4 regions of the Microvirgula aerodenitrificans DSM 15089 genome follow, and region 1 is predicted to be linked to each of the others. Evidence: predicted binding sites of a transcription regulator. Region 1 holds the regulator's gene; each other region holds the start of a gene.
What was found. Region 1 encodes sigma-54, which starts transcription at its own class of promoters, with help from an activator protein. Its sites were predicted from a motif close to CTGGCACGCTTCATGCTT; they were not measured.

Region 1 (4,120 bases):
CAGGGCCAGGGTTGGCCGCTGGTCGTCGGTGCCGATCAGGTTGTCGATGCCGGACGAGCCGGCGACCCAGTTCAGATTGAGTTTCTGCCGGTTGTCCTGATAAAGCTTCCTGACCGTGATGCTAGGCATGGCTGTCCTGCTGGGTGGTCAGAAGCTGGAACAGGGTCTGGGCATCCGGTGCGGCGGCCAGCGCTTCGCGCAGCTGGCGGCGGCTGAACATCTGTGCGAGTTCCGACAGTACCTGCAGATGCAGGTCGGTTGCCTGCTCGGGCACCAGCAGCACGAACAGCAGGCTGACCGGCTTGCCATCGGGCGAGTCGAACGGAATCGGGGATTTCAGGCGGATGAAGCAGCCGGCGACGTCCTTGAGCCCCTTGGCGCGACCGTGCGGGATGGCAACCCCGTGACCGAGTCCGGTGGAGCCGAGTTTTTCCCGGGCGAACAGGCTGTCGAAAACGGTGCTGCGGGCAATGCCGTAGGCGTTCTCGAACAGGATGCCGACATGCTCGAACACGCGTTTCTTGCTGCTGACGTCGAGATCGACGAGCAGGTGGTCGGTGCTGGGCAGGATCTTTGCGATCAGACTCATGGTCGTCAACGAGTACGAGTAATCAAAACGGGGCCATTCTAGCCGGTTACGGCGGGAGCGTCTGCCGCATTAGTGGGCACCCCGGCCGGTCTGCACCAGCAAAGGGCAGACCGGCAGCGGAATGCCTGTGCCGGCACCCCTCCGGGCGCGAGGGCCCGCAATCAAACGGGGGGACTGCCGTTTCCGGCAGTCCCCCCCTTTCAGTCAGGCCTGAGCCAGCGGCACGACGACCGCGGGCGCTTGCCCTTGTGAGTCTTCTTCAGGCTCAGGCTTCGGAGCCGGCGGACAGCTCCTGTGCCTTGTGCGCCTTGTCCGAGAAGTGATCCGTACTCTTCTCCTTGTGCTTCAGCACCTGTCTGTCCAGCTTGTCGGCAACCAGGTCAATGGCCGCATACATGTCGGCTGCGACTTCCTCGACGTGGATGTCCTTGCCCTTCAGGTGAACGTCGACCGTCACTTTCTGGTCGAGTTTCTCGACCGAGAGGGCGACGTTGACGGCAATGACGTTATCGACGTGGCGGGTGATGCGGTCGATTTTTTCCGACAGGTAGTCGCGCAGGCTCGGAGTGACTTCGAGATGGACGCCGGTGATGTTCAGGTTCATACCCTAACTCCTTCTGGTGGGCTGGCGTATCCATGTTGCTGGATACGCAGGGGGCGCGCCTTGACGCGCGTTAAATCGTTTTCCGCTGGTTTACCGGTGGTATCAGCAATGCCTCGCGATACTTGGCGACGGTGCGGCGGGCAACCTGGATGCCCTCGTCACCGAGCCGTTCGGCCAGCACGCTGTCCGACAGCGGTTTGTGCGGGTCTTCGTCGGCAATCAGCTTGCGCAACCGCGCCTTGATGGCGGTAGCCGAGCATTCGCCGCCGGAATCGGTGTCCAGCGCCGTGCCGAAGAAGTACTTGAGTTCGAACACGCCACGCGGACAGATCAGATACTTGCTGCTGGTCACGCGGGAGATGGTCGACTCGTGCAATCCCAATTCGTCGGCGACGTCGCGCAGCACCATGGGGCGCATTGCGACTTCACCCTGATCAAAGAACGCCTGCTGTCGCTCGACGATGACCTGCGACACTCTGAGTATAGTGTCGGCCCGCTGTTCGATGTTGCGGATCAGCCACTTGGCTTCCTGCAGCCGGCCGGACAATTGTCCGGCCTCGCCGCGGTGCCGGCTGAGCATCTGCGCGTACAGCTGATTTACTTTCAATTTGGGCTGAGTCGCAGGATTCAAGAGGGGCAGCCAGATTCCGTTGCGATCGCGACGGACCAGCACGTCGGCCATCACGTAGTGGGTGTCGCCGCTGCCGAAACCGGCGGCCGGACGCGGGTTCAGCGAGGCGATCAGCGCCTGGGCCTGCCGGATCGATTCGTCGTCGGCGCCGGTGGCGCGGCGCAGCCGGGTGAAGTCGCGGTTGGCGAGCAGCGGCAGGTGGTGGCGGACGATGTCCTGCGCCAGCGGCCTGGCCGGCGACTCGGGCCGGGCCGCCAGTTGCAGCAGCAGCGATTCGGTCAGATCGCGCGAGGCGACACCGGCCGGCTCGAACTGCTGGACCAGGGTCAGCGCCACGGTCAGCTCGTCGGGATCGATCTCCAGTTCCGCCGGCAGATGGACGGCAAGCTCTTCCAGCGGGCAGGGCAGGTAGCCGTCGTCGTCCAGTTCCTCGATGATGACCATCGCCATTGCCCGGTCGCGGACCGACAGCGGCAGCTCGGCCAGTTGCGCCAGCAGATGCTCGCGCAGCGTGGTGGCCCGGGTCAGGTTCTGGTGCGGGTCCCAGTCGTCGTCTTCGTCGCTGCCGTTGCGGCCGTAGCTGGACCAGTCGTTGACCAGGTTCAGGTCGGTGGCGCTGTCGTCGTTGCCGCCGGCCCCGTCCTGCTGCTGCGGTGGCTCACGCGGCTCGTCATGGCCGTTGATGGCAATCTCGCCGGCATCGCTGACTTCCGCGCCGTTTTCGTCACGGCCCTCGTCGCGCTCCAGCAGCGGATTGTCGGCGATGAACTGTTCCACTTCCTGTTGCAAGTCCAGCGTCGAGAGCTGCAGCAGCCGGATCGACTGTTGCAGTTGGGGCGTAAGGGTCAGTTGCTGACCCAGCTTGAGCTGGAGGCTTTGCTTCATGGCCGCTGTCTAGAGGTGGAAATGCTCGCCCAGGTAGACGCGGCGGACATTTTCGTCCTCGACCAGCGCCTGGGGCTTGCCGGCGGCAAGTACGCTGCCGGCATTGATAATGTAAGCCCGATCGCAGATGCGCAGGGTTTCGCGAACATTGTGATCGGTGATCAGTACGCCGATGCCGCGCTCCTTCAGGTAGGAGATGATCTTCTGGATATCGATGACGGCAATCGGGTCAACGCCGGCAAACGGTTCGTCCAGCAGGATGAAACGCGGGCGCATGGCCAGCGCGCGGGCGATTTCCACCCGGCGGCGCTCGCCGCCGGACAGCGACAGCGCCGGGTTGTCGCGCAGGTGGGCGATGTTCAGATCGTCGAGCAGCAGCTCCAGTTCTTCCTGGATCTTCGCCCCTTTCAGTCCGGTCAGCTCGAGCACGGCGAGAATGTTTTCCTCAACCGTGAGCTTGCGGAAGATCGAGGCTTCCTGCGGCAGATAGCCGATGCCGAGCCGGGCACGCTGGTGGATGGCCAGATGGCTGGCATCGATATCGTCGATATGGATGTCGCCGGCATCGGCCGGCACCAGGCCGACGATCATGTAGAAACTGGTTGTCTTGCCGGCACCATTCGGACCGAGCAGACCGACGACCTCACCGCTGTTGATTTCCAGCGAGACATCCTGGACCACCGTGCGCTTCTTGTAGCGCTTCTGCAGGTGGCGGACGCTGAGGCGACTGGTGGCTTGCGTCATTTATTGGCGCCTTCCTTCTTTTCACGCGGCTGGATCACCACGGTGACACGGCCCTTGCCGCCCTTCATTGCCTGGCCATGGGCATCGCTGCGGGTGCCGGTGGCCTGGAATTGCTGGGTCTTGCCGTCGTAGATGATCACATTGCCGGTGACGACGTCGCCACCGCGCTGAACTCTGCCGTTGTCATAGATTGTAACCAGTTGCTTGGCGTTGTCGTAGTCAATGCGCTGGCCCTTGCCGTTGATCCACTCGACCTTGCCGTCGCTGTCAGGGTCGAGGCGCTGGCGGAAGGTGGCCGGGTTGCCGATGGCGGTGCCGTACTGGTTGCCGGCCTTGTCCTGGTTCACCGTCAGTTTGGCGGCGGTCAGCTTCGATGTGCCCTGGGTCAGGATCACATTGCCTTCGTAGACGGTCACGCCCTTCTGCTGGTCGAGACTGGCCTGGTCGGCTTCGATATTGATCGGTTTGCTGCGGTCGGCCTTTTCGGCATGGGCGGCGAGGGCGCTGCAGACGATCAGGGCACCTGCGGCGAGGCGGAAGGAATTATTCGGATTTCGGCGGAGCATAAGTCATCCTGACGCGCGATTTGAGTTTGTATTGTTGGGTGGCATCGGCGTAGTGGAAACCCACCGAGTCAATGCGGTTGCCGCCTTCGACGTAGATTGCC
Region 2 (4,120 bases), on a different contig from region 1:
CGTTCGATGATCGGCTTCGGTTACAAGGCGCAGCGGCTGGGCGTGAAGGTTGCCGGTTCGCTGGGGCTGACCCGCTCGGTTATCGAGGCACCGCCGGCCACGGTCGGCCGCCCCGACGTCAAGGCACAGGTGGTGCACTTCTTCACCAAGCCGATGCCCGGCAATCTGCCAAAGAAGACCAGCCGCGCGCTGCTCGACATCGAAGATCCGGCCGTGGTGCCGGTGATCCGCAATCCGCAGCAGGCGGCCGAGGACAGCGAGGCAGTGTTCTACTTCCCCGGCTGTGGCTCCGAGCGTCTGTTCAGCCAGGTCGGCCTCGCCACCCAGGCCATGCTGTGGCATGTCGGCGCCCAGACCGTGCTGCCGCCCGGCTATCTGTGCTGCGGCTATCCGCAGAACGCGACCGGCAACGGCGACAAGGCCGACGTCATCACGACGGAAAACCGCGTGCTGTTCCACCGCGTCGCCAATACGCTGAACTACCTCGACATCAAGACGGTGGTGGTCAGCTGCGGCACCTGCTACGACCAGCTCGACAAGTACCAGTTCGACAAGATCTTCCCCGGCTGCCGCATCATCGACATCCATGAATACCTGCTGGAGAAGGGCGTCCACATTGAGGGACTGGCCGGGGTGCAGTATCTGTACCACGACCCGTGCCATACGCCGATGAAGACCCAGCAGCCGATCAAGACCGTCAACGGTCTGCTCGGTGGCGGCGTGGTGCAGAGCGAGCGCTGCTGCGGCGAGTCCGGCACCCTGGCGGTGTCGCGCCCCGACGTGTCGACCCAGCTCCGCTTCCGCAAGGAAGAGGAGATCAACCGGGCGCGCGATATCGCGGCGGAAAAGGCCGGCGAAGCGGCGCAACAGGTCAAGATCCTGACCAGTTGCCCGTCCTGCCTGCAGGGGCTGTCGCGCTATCAGGACAGCACCGGCATTGAAGCCGACTATATCGTGGTGGAAATGGCCAAGGCGGTGCTCGGTGACAACTGGATGGCCGACTATGTCGCCCGGGCCCGCGATGGCGGCGTGGAACGGGTGCTGCTGTAGACCGGTGCGATCGGGTGGCCTCCGGGCCACTCAATCGACGAAGATCTCGATCCGTTCCTTGCCTTTGCCGACGTTTTTGCGTTTCAGCGTGATCCGGCCGATTTCGCCGGTACGGCGCAGGTGGGTGCCGCCACAGGGCACCCGGCCGACGCCGGCGATTTCCCAGTAGCGCCGCTCGGCCGCTTCGTCGCTGAAGGCGCTGACGATCGGCTGATCGGCCGCGACCAGGCTCGCCAGGGCCGGTTCCAGCGCGGCGAACAGCACGCTGATATTGCTGTCATGCAGAAAGTCGATGCGCGCCTTGTCGGCGGCAATGTGAGCGCCGATCTTGCCGATGCCCGGCACCCGGGCGCTGACCAGCTCCAGCACGATCTCGGCGGCGAAATGCAGTCGCATCAGCCGGTAACGCCGGTCCCAGTCGATCTCGATCCGTGCCGGGTCGCCGGCGTTCAGCCCGTGCCCGTCCGCCAGCGTATACACGATGTCGCGCCCGGCCTTGCGTGCCGCCAGCACCGGCTGCCCGGCCAGTGTGCCGCTGTCGCTTTCCTGCCCGCCCGACTCCGCGTAGAAGATCGTCGCCTCGACGGTCACCTCGTTGCCGTTTACCGTCGCCACGCGGGTGTCGAGCCCGGTGCAGTACGGGTCCTGCCAGAATGCCTTGACGGTCATGCTCGCTCCTGCCGGGCCTGTGCCCGCTTTTTCCTATCGTCGTTCGGCGTCGCCCTGCCAGACTTCGCCTTCCACCAGTACCGAATGCGCCGGGCCGGCCAGCCACAACTGCCCGTCCTGGATTGTCGCCTGCAACTGCATCCCGCGCTGGGTCAGCGTGGTCAGCTGCGCCAGCGTGTCCGGCGGGATGCTGATCACGGTCAGGTTCTCCAGCCGGCTGACCTTGCTCTGCATGCCCTGCCACCAGACGTCGGCGGCACGACCGCCATAGCAGTACAGCCAGACCCGGTCGGCGCGGGCGCAGGCTTTTTTCAGCCGCTTCTCGTCCGGCTCGCCCAGATCGATCCACAGTTCGATCTCGTCGCCGTAGTTCTTCTGCCACAACTCGGGCTCGTCATCGGCGATCAGGCCCTTGGTAAAGGCCAGCCGCTCGCTGGCGTGCAGCGCGAACACGGCCAGTCGCAACATCATCCGTTCGTCGGTTTCCGACGGATGACGGGCCAGCGTCAGGCTGTGGCTGGCGTAATAGCCCCGATCCATGTCGGAAATATCGAGATCGGCTTTGAAAATGGTGGCTTTGAGCGCCATGGGGACTTCCGGGCAAAAGATCGAGTTTACCGGTCCGCGCGGCTTGCCGCCTTGTCTTGTGTGCCATGCTGGCGCGTTCCCGGCTTCCGTGGCAGGGTTTGCCACCCTGATATTGTCATTCCGGAGCCGCCATGCCGTCCCCCAGACTGGAAATCCACTATTGCACCCAGTGCCGCTGGCTGCTGCGCGCCGGCTGGATGGCGCAGGAACTGCTGACCACCTTCAGCGACGGCGAACTGGCCGAAGTCGCGCTGATTCCCGCGCGCGGCGGGCTGTTCCGCATTCTGCTCGATGGCGAGCAGCTATGGGATCGCAAGGAAGAAGACGGCTTTCCGGATATCAAGACCATCAAGCAGCGCGTGCGCGACCGCCTGTTTCCGGACCGCCCGCTCGGCCACAGCGACCGGCCCGGCAAGGCCGAAGCCGACTGAAATCGGGACCGGCCAGCAGTTGACGCCCAAGAATGGTGCCATGTGGTCGATATAGCGGATATTGGAAACAGCTAGAGAATGCCATGCTGATCAACACCAACACCGCCCAGACGACCGCCGCCCAGAGCGCCAGTGCCAAAACCGACGCGACGGCATCGGCGCAGGCGCAACGCCAGAGTGTGCTGGCGCCGCTGGTCGAGGATGTGCGTGTCACGCTGAGCAACGAGGCACGCAAGGCCAGTCTGTCGCTGAACACGCTGAGTCGCACCACCAGGAGTCAGGCCAGCGAGCAGTCCAAGGCCATGGCACGCCAGCGGCTGGAGCAGTTGAAGGAACGCGTGCGCCTGATGCGCCAGTTGATGATCGGCATGACGCCGGCACAGAAGAAGGCCATGGCGCCGCAATTGAAGGAAATGGCGCGCGAGCTCAAGCAGATTGCCCAGCAGCTCGGCCAGTCGAGCGGGGACTCGTCGTCGGCCAGCAGTGGCAGCGTGTCCGGTGGCAGCAGCGATGGCGGGGCGTCGGCCAGCGCCAGTGCCGATGCCTCCGGCGCGGCCTCAGCCGCCGCAGCGGCCGAGACCGGTGGCGAGTCCGCCGGCGCAGGCGATGAGGCTGCCGCGCAGGCCGCCGCCGAGGTGCCGGTCGACAGCGAGCCGGCTGCCGCCACCAGCGACGAGGGCGGCGAGGAAGACGGCAGCAGCGGCAACGACACCGGCAAGGAAGCCGCCACTGCGGCTGCGGCAGGCACCGCCGGCGCCACCGCCACCCAGGCCGAGCAGGACGCGAACCGCGCCGCCGGCACTGATCAGACCTCGCGGATTTCGCTGTCGCCGTCCAGTGAAAAGAAGCTGAACCTGTCGCCGGAAGATGCGGCCAAGATCCGCGAAGTCATGCAGATGCTGCGCAATATGGTCAAGGATGTGCGCCGCGCCGCGCCGAACGACGCTTCGGCGCGCGATGCCGACAAGATCCTCGCCTCGCTGAACGAGTCGATGTCCGGCGCCGGCATCAGCATCAATATCAAGGCTTGACGCGCGACAGCGGCAGTTCGTGATAATCCTCGCTGCGCGGCATGTCATCGAAGATGGCCTGCAGCTCGGCCGGCGGAGTGGTCAGTTTGCGCGTCGACAGGTCCAGCCACGCGCCGGCGACTTCGTAGTGCGCCGCCAGCTTGCCGTCGTCGCGTACCATCTGCTGACGCAGTACCCAGCGCTGATGGTCCGCTGACGAGGCCACCAGCACCACGTCGATATCCAGTCGCATGCCGAGTTTCACTTCGCGCAGATATTCGGTCGTTTCCTTGAAAATGACCGGACCGAATCCAAGCTGGAAAAAGCGGTCCGCACCGAAGCCGGCATCCTGCAGCCACTCCAGGCGGGTAT
Region 3 (4,120 bases), on a different contig from region 1:
CCGAGACGGATAAAGCAGAAGGCGTCATTGCGCTGCAGGGTGCCGTGCGTCGCGCCGCGGAACAGGTGCGAGCGCTCCTTCACCCAGTCGAAAAACGACGACACGTTCGGCACGCCGCGCGCGGGCAGCGTACGGCCTTCGAGCCAGGTGGCATTGATCGCCTCCCACATTTCCGCCGTGATCTGGCCACGCACCGCATGGGCGTTTTCGCGCGCGGCCTTGATGCAGCTGAGCACCGAGGACGGGTTGTCCAGATCCAGCGCCATGAAGTCGAACAGCCGTTCGACGTCCAGTTGAACCTGCTTGGCCTCGAAGGCCTGCAGCGAGCCGGTCACCACCAGCGGCGCATTCAGTTCGATGCCGCTGCCGCGCGATTGCGGCAGCAGCGACAGCGAGTGGGTGACATCAAGCATGCGCACCAGATTTTCGGCGCGCTCCAGGTATCGGCTCATCCAGTAGAGCTGGGCAGCAGTGCGCGAGAGCATGGGATCGGTTCCGTAGTCTTTAGAGGGAGGGGCCGGATTCCAGCACCCAGGTGTCCTTGGTGCCGCCGCCCTGTGACGAGTTCACCACCAGCGAACCGGCCTTCAGCGCGACCCGGGTCAGCCCGCCGGCCACCATCGAAATCTCGCGGCCGGTCAGCACGAACGGTCGCAGGTCGATATGGCGTGGCGCGATGCCGCTGTCGACAAAGGTCGGGCAACTCGACAGGCACAGCGTCGGCTGGGCAATGTAATTGGCCGGTGCGGCTTCTATCCGGCGGCGGAAATCGTCGATTTCCTGCCGGCTGGCCGCCGGGCCGACCAGCATGCCGTAGCCGCCGGCACCATGGACTTCCTTCACGACCAGCTCGGGCAGGTGGGCCAGCACGTGTGACAGGTCTTCCGCACGCCGGCACTGCCAGGTCGGCACGTTGTACAGAATCGGCTCCTCGCCAAGGTAGAAGCGGATCATGTCCGGCACGAACGGATAGATCGACTTGTCGTCGGCCACCCCGGTGCCGATCGCATTGGCCAGGATCACCGTGCCCTGACGATAGGCGGACAGCAGTCCCGGCACGCCAAGCATCGAGTCACTGCGGAAGGCCAGCGGGTCGAGAAAGGCGTCGTCGATGCGACGGTAGATCACGTCGACCCGCTGCGGCCCCGCCGTGGTGCGCATGAACACGCCGTCGTCGTTGACGAACAGGTCCTGGCCCTCGACCAGCTCAACCCCCATCTGCTGGGCCAGGAACGCATGCTCGAAGTAGGCCGAGTTGTACGGCCCCGGCGTCAGCACCACCACCGTCGGCGCCTCGACCTGGCTTGCATGGCGCAGCGTGTTCAGCAGCAGGGTCGGATAGTGCTCGACCGGGGCGACCGGATAGCGGGCGAACAGCTCCGGGAACAGCCGCATCATCATCTTGCGGTTTTCCAGCATGTAGCTGACGCCGGACGGCACGCGCAGATTGTCTTCCAGCACGTAGTAGCCACCGTCGGCGTGACGGATCAGGTCCACCCCGGCGATATGGGTATAGATGTCGTGCGGCAGGTCCAGCCCCTGCATCGCCGGCTGGTACTGGGCATTGGCAAACACCTGCTCGGCCGGAATCAGCCCGGCGCGAACGATGTCATGGTCGTGATAGATGTCGTACAGAAAGCGGTTCAGCGCACTGACCCGCTGGCGCAGGCCGGCTTCCAGCATCCGCCACTCGTCGGCCGGCACGATACGCGGCACGGTGTCGAACGGGATCAGCCGCTCGGCGCCGGCTTCGTCGCCGTAAACGGCAAAGGTGATCCCGGCCTTGTGGAACAACAGATCGGCTTCGGCATGCTTGTCCGCCAGCCACTGCGGCGTATGCGCATGCAGCCAGTCGGCAAACGGCTGGTAGTGCGGGCGCACGGCGCCCGAGGCAAGCAGCATTTCGTCGTAATGCGCCGGTGCCGGCAAGGTAAGCGCGTGCATGGCTGCTCCCGTGTCTGATTCGCCGCAGGGGTGCGGCGTACGCTCCACGCAGACGCAAATGCCGTGCCAGCACGGCGGTTACGCACGGGAAGACGCTGTCAGATCATCATAGATGGCAGCCGGGCCTGACCTGCGCGCGGCGCCTGCAGTCAGTGCGCGGCGCGCTCGAACAGGGTCAGGTGTTCCGACGTGTCACCCTCCTGACTGCCTCGCCAGAACAGCGCCCAGCCCGATGGTAGCGGCATCGGCGCGCCCCGGGTTTCGGCCAGCAGCTAGCGGCAGTACTACCAGTCTGGCAGCAATCGGTTCAGATAGCGCCGTGTCCGGCAAGCGGGCAGCAGCACCGGCAGCAGCACGCTGCTCAGGGCAAAGATCGCCGGAATGAACAGCCCCTTGCTCATCGCGGCCATGCCGACCCCCAGCCCCAGCCAGACCGCATCACGCCGGCGCACAGCGCAACATCGGTAAACAGGTCGTGCACGTGCTTGATCATGCCGACCGAGCCGAGATACAGCGCCAGCGTCATCAGCACCCACCGGTCAGTCAGTCGTGCCGCAGCAAACGAGGCCCGGGCAAACAGCGTGGCAAAGACCGCCGCCAGCCCGGTGTAAAAGGCGCTGGCCAGCCGTGCGGCGTCATGCAGTGGCAGGACGGGTCGAAGCCAGTGGGCAAACAGCGTTGCCGTCCAGTAATACAGCGGCGGTTTTTCCAGAAACGGCTGGCCGGCATTGGTCGGCACCAGCAATTGCCCGCTTTCGACCATATGCTGAATGATGCCGAAGCTGTAGGCCTCGTCCTGTTTCCAGGGGGTATGGCCAAGCGTGCCGGGCAGCAGACAGACCAGCAGGGCGCACAGCAGCCCGATGGCCAGCGGCCAGGACAGCCTGAGCCAGCCGCCCGTCCGCCATGTGTCGCGGACGGGGGAAGGGAGGGCGGCAATGGGGGAGCGGAAAACAGTCGGGCTCGAGCTCATGGCTGGGCAGGTCGCAAACAACAGTATTCGTGTCATTTTGCCCGACAGCAATTAGTGCTCAATGAGCGCTTTCATGCTGGCCGGCCCGGTTTTTTCCGCCAGGCGGAATTCGGCTGAAATAACAAATATCGCTAAATACCCAGATAGCAAATGTCGATATGATGTGCATGGGCAGAGACGCACCGGCCCGGACAGCAGGCCCGATCGCGAAGGAACGCCCTCCCCTTCGACACGGGGCCTGTCGCGCAGGCCGAAATAACGAACAGACAAGCTCGGTCCCGGAGACGCAAACGTGTTCACCCCCTTAGTCAAACTGGCAGGCAAGCTCAGGCGCGGCGCCCTGGCCTCGGCCGAACTGCAGGCGCTGGCGCAGGCCATCGATGCCGTGGTCAGCATTGACAGCCGAAACCGGATCACCTTCTTCAACGCGGCGGCTGAAAAGCTTTGGGGTTACCGTCGCGACGAGGTGCTGGGCCGGAACGTCAGTCTGCTGGTACCGTCCGACATCCGCCCGGTCCACGATTCGCTGATCAACCGCAACCGGGATACCGGTGTCGACCGCATTGTCGGCACCCGGCGCGAAATCCGCATCGAACGCAAGGACGGCTCCACGTTCTGGGGCAGCATGTCGCTGTCCAAGGTCCGGCTCGGCAAGAAAATCACCTATACCGCTTTCATCCGCGACGTCAGTGCCGACGTGCAACTGCGTGAAGAACGCCACCTGCTGTCCCTGGTTGCCCATGAAACCGACAACGCGGTCATCATCTGCGACGGGAACATGCAGATCCAGTTCGTGAACCGCGGTTTCACCACGCTGTTCGGCTACCAGCTGGAAGAAGTGCGCGGCAAGCGGCCGGCCCATGTGCTCGCCGGCCCGGAAACCGACCGGGAAACGCTGGAACGGGTCAGTCAGGCTGCCCTGCGCCCGGAGAGCATCTACGAAGAGCTGCTGCTGTACGGCAAGCAGGGCGATGCCACCTGGGTCTCGACCGTGGTCAATCCGACCATCGGCAAGGATGGCCGCCTGCAGCATTCGATCTCGGTACTGACCAATATTTCGGAAACCAAGCAACTGCAGCTGCTGCAGGACAGCATCCTGGAAGCCGTGGCCTGCGGGCTGCCGGTCAGCGAAGTGGCCGAGCGCATCTGCCTGCAGGTCGAGCGCATTGCACCGGACGTGATCGCCTCGGTGGTACGCATCGA
Region 4 (4,120 bases), on a different contig from region 1:
ATTCATTTCGGAACGCATGTAGTTGAACTCGATCGGATAGACCGGTTCCCATGCCTTCTGGTACTCGTTGAACACCACGTCCAGCAGTCTGCGGATGATGCGCTGCTCGGTCGCGGTAAAGTCGCGCCCCTCGACCCGCACATGGTAGCGACCGTCGGAGCCGAACAGGTTGTCGACGATCAGGAACACCAGGTCGGGATCGAAAATTAGCAGCGACGTCCCGCGCAGCGGCTTGACGTGGCACAGGTTGAGGTTGGTCGGCACCACCAGGTTGCGGATGAACTCGCTGTACTTGTGGACCTTGACCGGCCCCACCGAAATTTCGGCGTTGCGGCGGATGAAGTTGAACAGGCCGATACGCAGGTTGCGCGCGAAACGCTCATTGATGACTTCGAGCGTCGGCATCCGGCCGCGCACGATGCGTTCCTGCCGCCCGATCTCGTAATTGCGGACATCGGGCGAACTGGCGTCGCCGACATCGTTGTCGTTGCCGGTAACGCCGCGCAGCAGCGCGTCGACCTCTTCCTGCGAGAGGATGTCGTCGGACATGATTACTGCAACTGAACGATGAAGGACGTGAATACTACCGAGCGCACGACGTCGGCGTGGCCGGAATCAGCGAGCGACTCGTTGATGACGCTGCGGATCTGCGCCTTCAGCCGGGCCTTGCCTTCGGCCGTGGCCACATCGGCCGAGGTCTTGCTGGACAGCAGCAGGATCAGGTTGCTGCGGATGCGCGGCATGTAGGCCGAGATCAGCTCGGCGTCGCCCGGCTTGCCGAGTTCGACCTGCAGTTCGGTCTGCAGCATCGTGCCCGGATCGGACAGGTTGACGACGAAGGTGTCGATCTTGCTGAACGTCGGCGCGGCCGGCGCGGCGGCGGCTTCTTCAGCCTTCGGCTTGCTTTCGCCATTGCCGTGCGCCAGGAACAGATAGCCGACAGCGCCAGCGAGCAACAGGACAACTCCGACCAGCGCGCCAATGACCAGCATTAGTTTTTTACCGCCCGCTGCCGGTTGAGCTTCTGTCAAAGATGCCATGTGCAATACCTGTAAAGATTTGTAAATACGTATTTTCGCGTAATTGTCGCTTGCCGACTAGCGTATCACGCAAATACGCTGACTCTTCCATCATCCTTGCCGGTCGCAGGCTGGATAACTGTTGTCGTCACCCCCGCGCCGGCATTGCCATCCAGCGAAAAACTGCCGTCGCCGCGGCCGGACGAGGACTGCCCGCCCTGTTGCGCAAATGACGACGCGCTCTGCTGATCGCGCTGCCCGCTCGACACCTGCGCATCGGCAAGCTGGATGCCCTGCCCGGCCAGTTGCTGCGCCAGGCGCGGCAGGTTCTGTTCCAGTACATCCCTTGTATTCGGCACGGCGGAGACAAAATTGAGCGTCAACTGATTTTCCGCGCCGAACTTCAGCGTGACCTCGATCGGCCCCATTTTTTCCGGGTTCATCTGCAGGCGAGCCCCGTCGAGCTTGTGCTGCGCCAGCAGGGCGACGTGCTGGCCGAGCTCCTGGCCCCATTGCGGGCTGGTCACCGGCTGCTGCATCTGCAGTGCCAGCGGGGCCGGAGCGGCGGCAGTCGGCGCGGTCTGTCCGCCATTGGCGATATGGGCCAGTGCCGAGGCCGCCTGCTGCGGCGTGGCGGCGCTGGCGACGGTGGCCGCACCGGAGGATCGGGCCGCCGCCTGCAGTTCGCTGCCGAAGTCCACCGGTTGCTTGCTCTCGACCGGCGCGGTTTCGTCCAGCGTGGCTTTTGCCACGCCCTGGGTGCCGGGCTGCGCAGCCCGGCCCGCGGCAGCGGTGGTGGCGGCAGCACGCTGCGCGGCAGCATCCTGGACGGTCTTGCCGCCGTCCTGTGCCGGTACCTGAGCCTGGCCCTGTGCATTGCGCGCCGCCACAGCGGCACGGTCGGCCGCCTGGGCGGCATTCTCCTCGCTGTCACCGCTGGCGGCCACGACCGCGGCGCCCTCGTCCCTGCCCGTCAGGCGCAGGTCGGCCTGACCGTCGTCGCTGGCAGCCACGACCTGCTCGCCAACCGCGGTGTCGACGACCGGTTTGACCGGCTCGGTCAGCACCGGCGCGCCCAGCATGGCGGCAAGTGTTGCCGGATCGGGACGGACGTCCTTGCCGTCCGGCTCCCCGGTCTTGCTGTCCGCCTCGTCGACCACGGTGGTCTTGTCGGTCTTGCCCTTGCCGTCGAGCACGGCGATCTGTTCGTCGACCAGCTGTGTGAACGTGTTGTCCGGCGTGGACGGTCCTTTTCCTGCCGAAGCGGTCTTGCTGCTGGCGGCAGACTGCGCCTGGGCGACGGTCGGGGTGGAAAGCGAAATACTCATGGCAGGCAGGCCCAAGGTTAGGTACACAACAGACAACAGCAATGCAAGAATCATGCCTGAAAAAATGCGCCATGCGGCGCAAGAAACGATCCGGAATTCCAGTCGCGGCCTAGCGTGGACGGCGGAAACCGCGGGTGGCCAGTTCGTCGGTCAGCTTCTGCTCGCGCCGCGCCTTGACCGCCTGTTCGCGCTGCGCGGCCTGCTCGTCGAGGGTTTCGAATGCCTTCAGTTTCTTGCGCTCGGCCAGCCAGCGGGTGCGCGTGGCTTCGCACTCCGCCTCGCGCAGAACCAGTTCCTCGCGCTGGGCATTCACGGCAGTCTCGATGCGTTCGAGAAAGTGCTGATAGTCGGCCCACTGCACGGCCGACATGCCGGTGCTGGCACGCTGGATGCGCTGCATGCGGTATTCGGCCAGAAACTGCTCCAGTTGCGCGAGTTTCTGCCCGGCCTGGACCAGACGCTGCTGTGCCTGGCCCATCAGTTTGGCGGCGGCGTCGGTGCGATCGGTCGCCAGCCGGGTCAGCAGTGCGTAACGGCTGTTCATGCCGGGCTCACTGGCCCGTGACCTGCACCAGCCCGGCGAGCGAGGTCTCGAAGTCGCTGGCCTCGCCGGCCGGCTGGATCAGGTAGGCATTCATGGCCGGTTCGAGGCGGATGGCCTCGTCCAGCAGGCGGTCGGCGCCGGGCACGTAGGCACCGACGCTGATCAGGTCCAGGTTGCGCTGGTAGCGCGAATAGAACTGCTTGAAGCGGCGGGCGGCGTCCAGGTGTTCCTGCGGGACGACGTCGGCCATGACCCGGCTGATCGACTGTTCGATGTCGATGGCCGGATAGTGGCCGGATTCGGCCAGCCGGCGACTGAGCACGAAGTGGCCGTCGAGAATGGCCCGTGCACTGTCGGCAATCGGGTCCTGCTGGTCATCGCCCTCGGACAGCACGGTATAGAACGCGGTAATCGAGCCACCGCCCGGCCGGCCGTTGCCGGCCCGCTCGATCAGTTGCGGCAGCTTGGCGAACACGGACGGCGGATAGCCTTTGGTGACCGGCGGTTCGCCGATGGCCAGGGCGATTTCGCGCTGGGCCATCGCATAGCGGGTCACCGAGTCCATCAGCAGCAGGACGTCCAGTCCCTGGTCGCGGAAGTACTCGGCCAGCGCGGTCGCATAGGCGGCGCCGTGCAGGCGCATCAGCGGCGGCGAGTCGGCCGGCGCGGCGACCACGACCGAACGGGCGAGGCCTTCCTCGCCGAGAATGGCTTCGATGAAGTCCTTGACCTCGCGGCCCCGTTCGCCGATCAGCCCGACCACGACCACGTCGGCACGGGTGTACTTGGCCATCATGCCGAGCAGCACCGATTTGCCGACACCGGAGCCGGCGAACAGGCCGAGACGCTGGCCGCGGCCGACCGTCAGCAGGCCGTTGATGGCGCGCACGCCGACGTCCATGCTGTCGCGCACCGGGTCGCGGTCGAGCGGATTGACCGGCTGCGAGTACAGCGGATAGAAATCGTCGGCCAGGATCTCGCCGCCGTCGTCGAGCGGTCGCCCGAGCGAGTCGACGATGCGCCCCAGCAGCTTGAAGCCGACCGGCACCCGTCGCCCGCCAGCCTGGTCGGACGGCGCCTGGCTGTGGCCGAAGCGCGGCGGCGAATGCACGATCAGCGGTTCGACGGCAATGCCCGGCATCAGGCCGTGCACGTTGTTGACCGGCATCAGGAACAGGGTGTCGGTGTTGAAGCCGACCACTTCGGCTTCGACCCGCCGGCCGTCCGGC

Region 2: a site for sigma-54 is predicted at 2,376-2,393, ahead of Q352_RS24025 (Rdx family protein). Genes of this name have one in related genera too.
Region 3: a site for sigma-54 is predicted at 1,997-2,014, ahead of Q352_RS0116055 (circularly permuted type 2 ATP-grasp protein). Genes of this name have one in related genera too.
Region 4: a site for sigma-54 is predicted at 2,389-2,406, ahead of Q352_RS0100720 (flagellar hook-length control protein FliK). Genes of this name have one in related genera too.

The regions. Positions count from the first base shown of each region.
Region 1 covers NZ_KK211072.1:32,037-36,156, forward strand. The annotation lists gene hprK (HPr(Ser) kinase/phosphatase) at 1-129, opposite strand, end outside; gene ptsN (PTS IIA-like nitrogen regulatory protein PtsN) at 122-589, opposite strand; gene hpf (ribosome hibernation-promoting factor, HPF/YfiA family) at 855-1,193, opposite strand; gene Q352_RS0118185 (RNA polymerase factor sigma-54) at 1,264-2,709, opposite strand; gene lptB (LPS export ABC transporter ATP-binding protein) at 2,719-3,453, opposite strand; gene lptA (lipopolysaccharide transport periplasmic protein LptA) at 3,450-4,019, opposite strand; gene lptC (LPS export ABC transporter periplasmic protein LptC) at 3,997-4,120, opposite strand, start outside.
Region 2 covers NZ_JHVK01000004.1:93,299-97,418, forward strand. The annotation lists gene Q352_RS0105880 (DUF3683 domain-containing protein) at 1-1,050, shown strand, start outside; gene Q352_RS0105885 (alanyl-tRNA editing protein) at 1,081-1,719, opposite strand; gene Q352_RS0105890 (YaeQ family protein) at 1,753-2,307, opposite strand; gene Q352_RS24025 (Rdx family protein) at 2,439-2,738, shown strand; gene Q352_RS22190 (hypothetical protein) at 2,822-3,769, shown strand; gene Q352_RS0105905 (acyl-CoA thioesterase) at 3,759-4,120, opposite strand, start outside.
Region 3 covers NZ_JHVK01000027.1:26,405-30,524, reverse strand. The annotation lists gene Q352_RS0116060 (alpha-E domain-containing protein) at 1-485, opposite strand, end outside; gene Q352_RS0116055 (circularly permuted type 2 ATP-grasp protein) at 505-1,944, opposite strand; gene Q352_RS24355 (hypothetical protein) at 2,229-2,354, opposite strand; gene Q352_RS0116045 (ArnT family glycosyltransferase) at 2,342-2,917, opposite strand; gene Q352_RS21585 (EAL domain-containing protein) at 3,210-4,120, shown strand, end outside.
Region 4 covers NZ_JHVK01000001.1:159,608-163,727, reverse strand. The annotation lists gene fliM (flagellar motor switch protein FliM) at 1-549, opposite strand, end outside; gene Q352_RS0100725 (flagellar basal body-associated FliL family protein) at 552-992, opposite strand; gene Q352_RS0100720 (flagellar hook-length control protein FliK) at 1,106-2,347, opposite strand; gene fliJ (flagellar export protein FliJ) at 2,457-2,891, opposite strand; gene fliI (flagellar protein export ATPase FliI) at 2,899-4,120, opposite strand, start outside.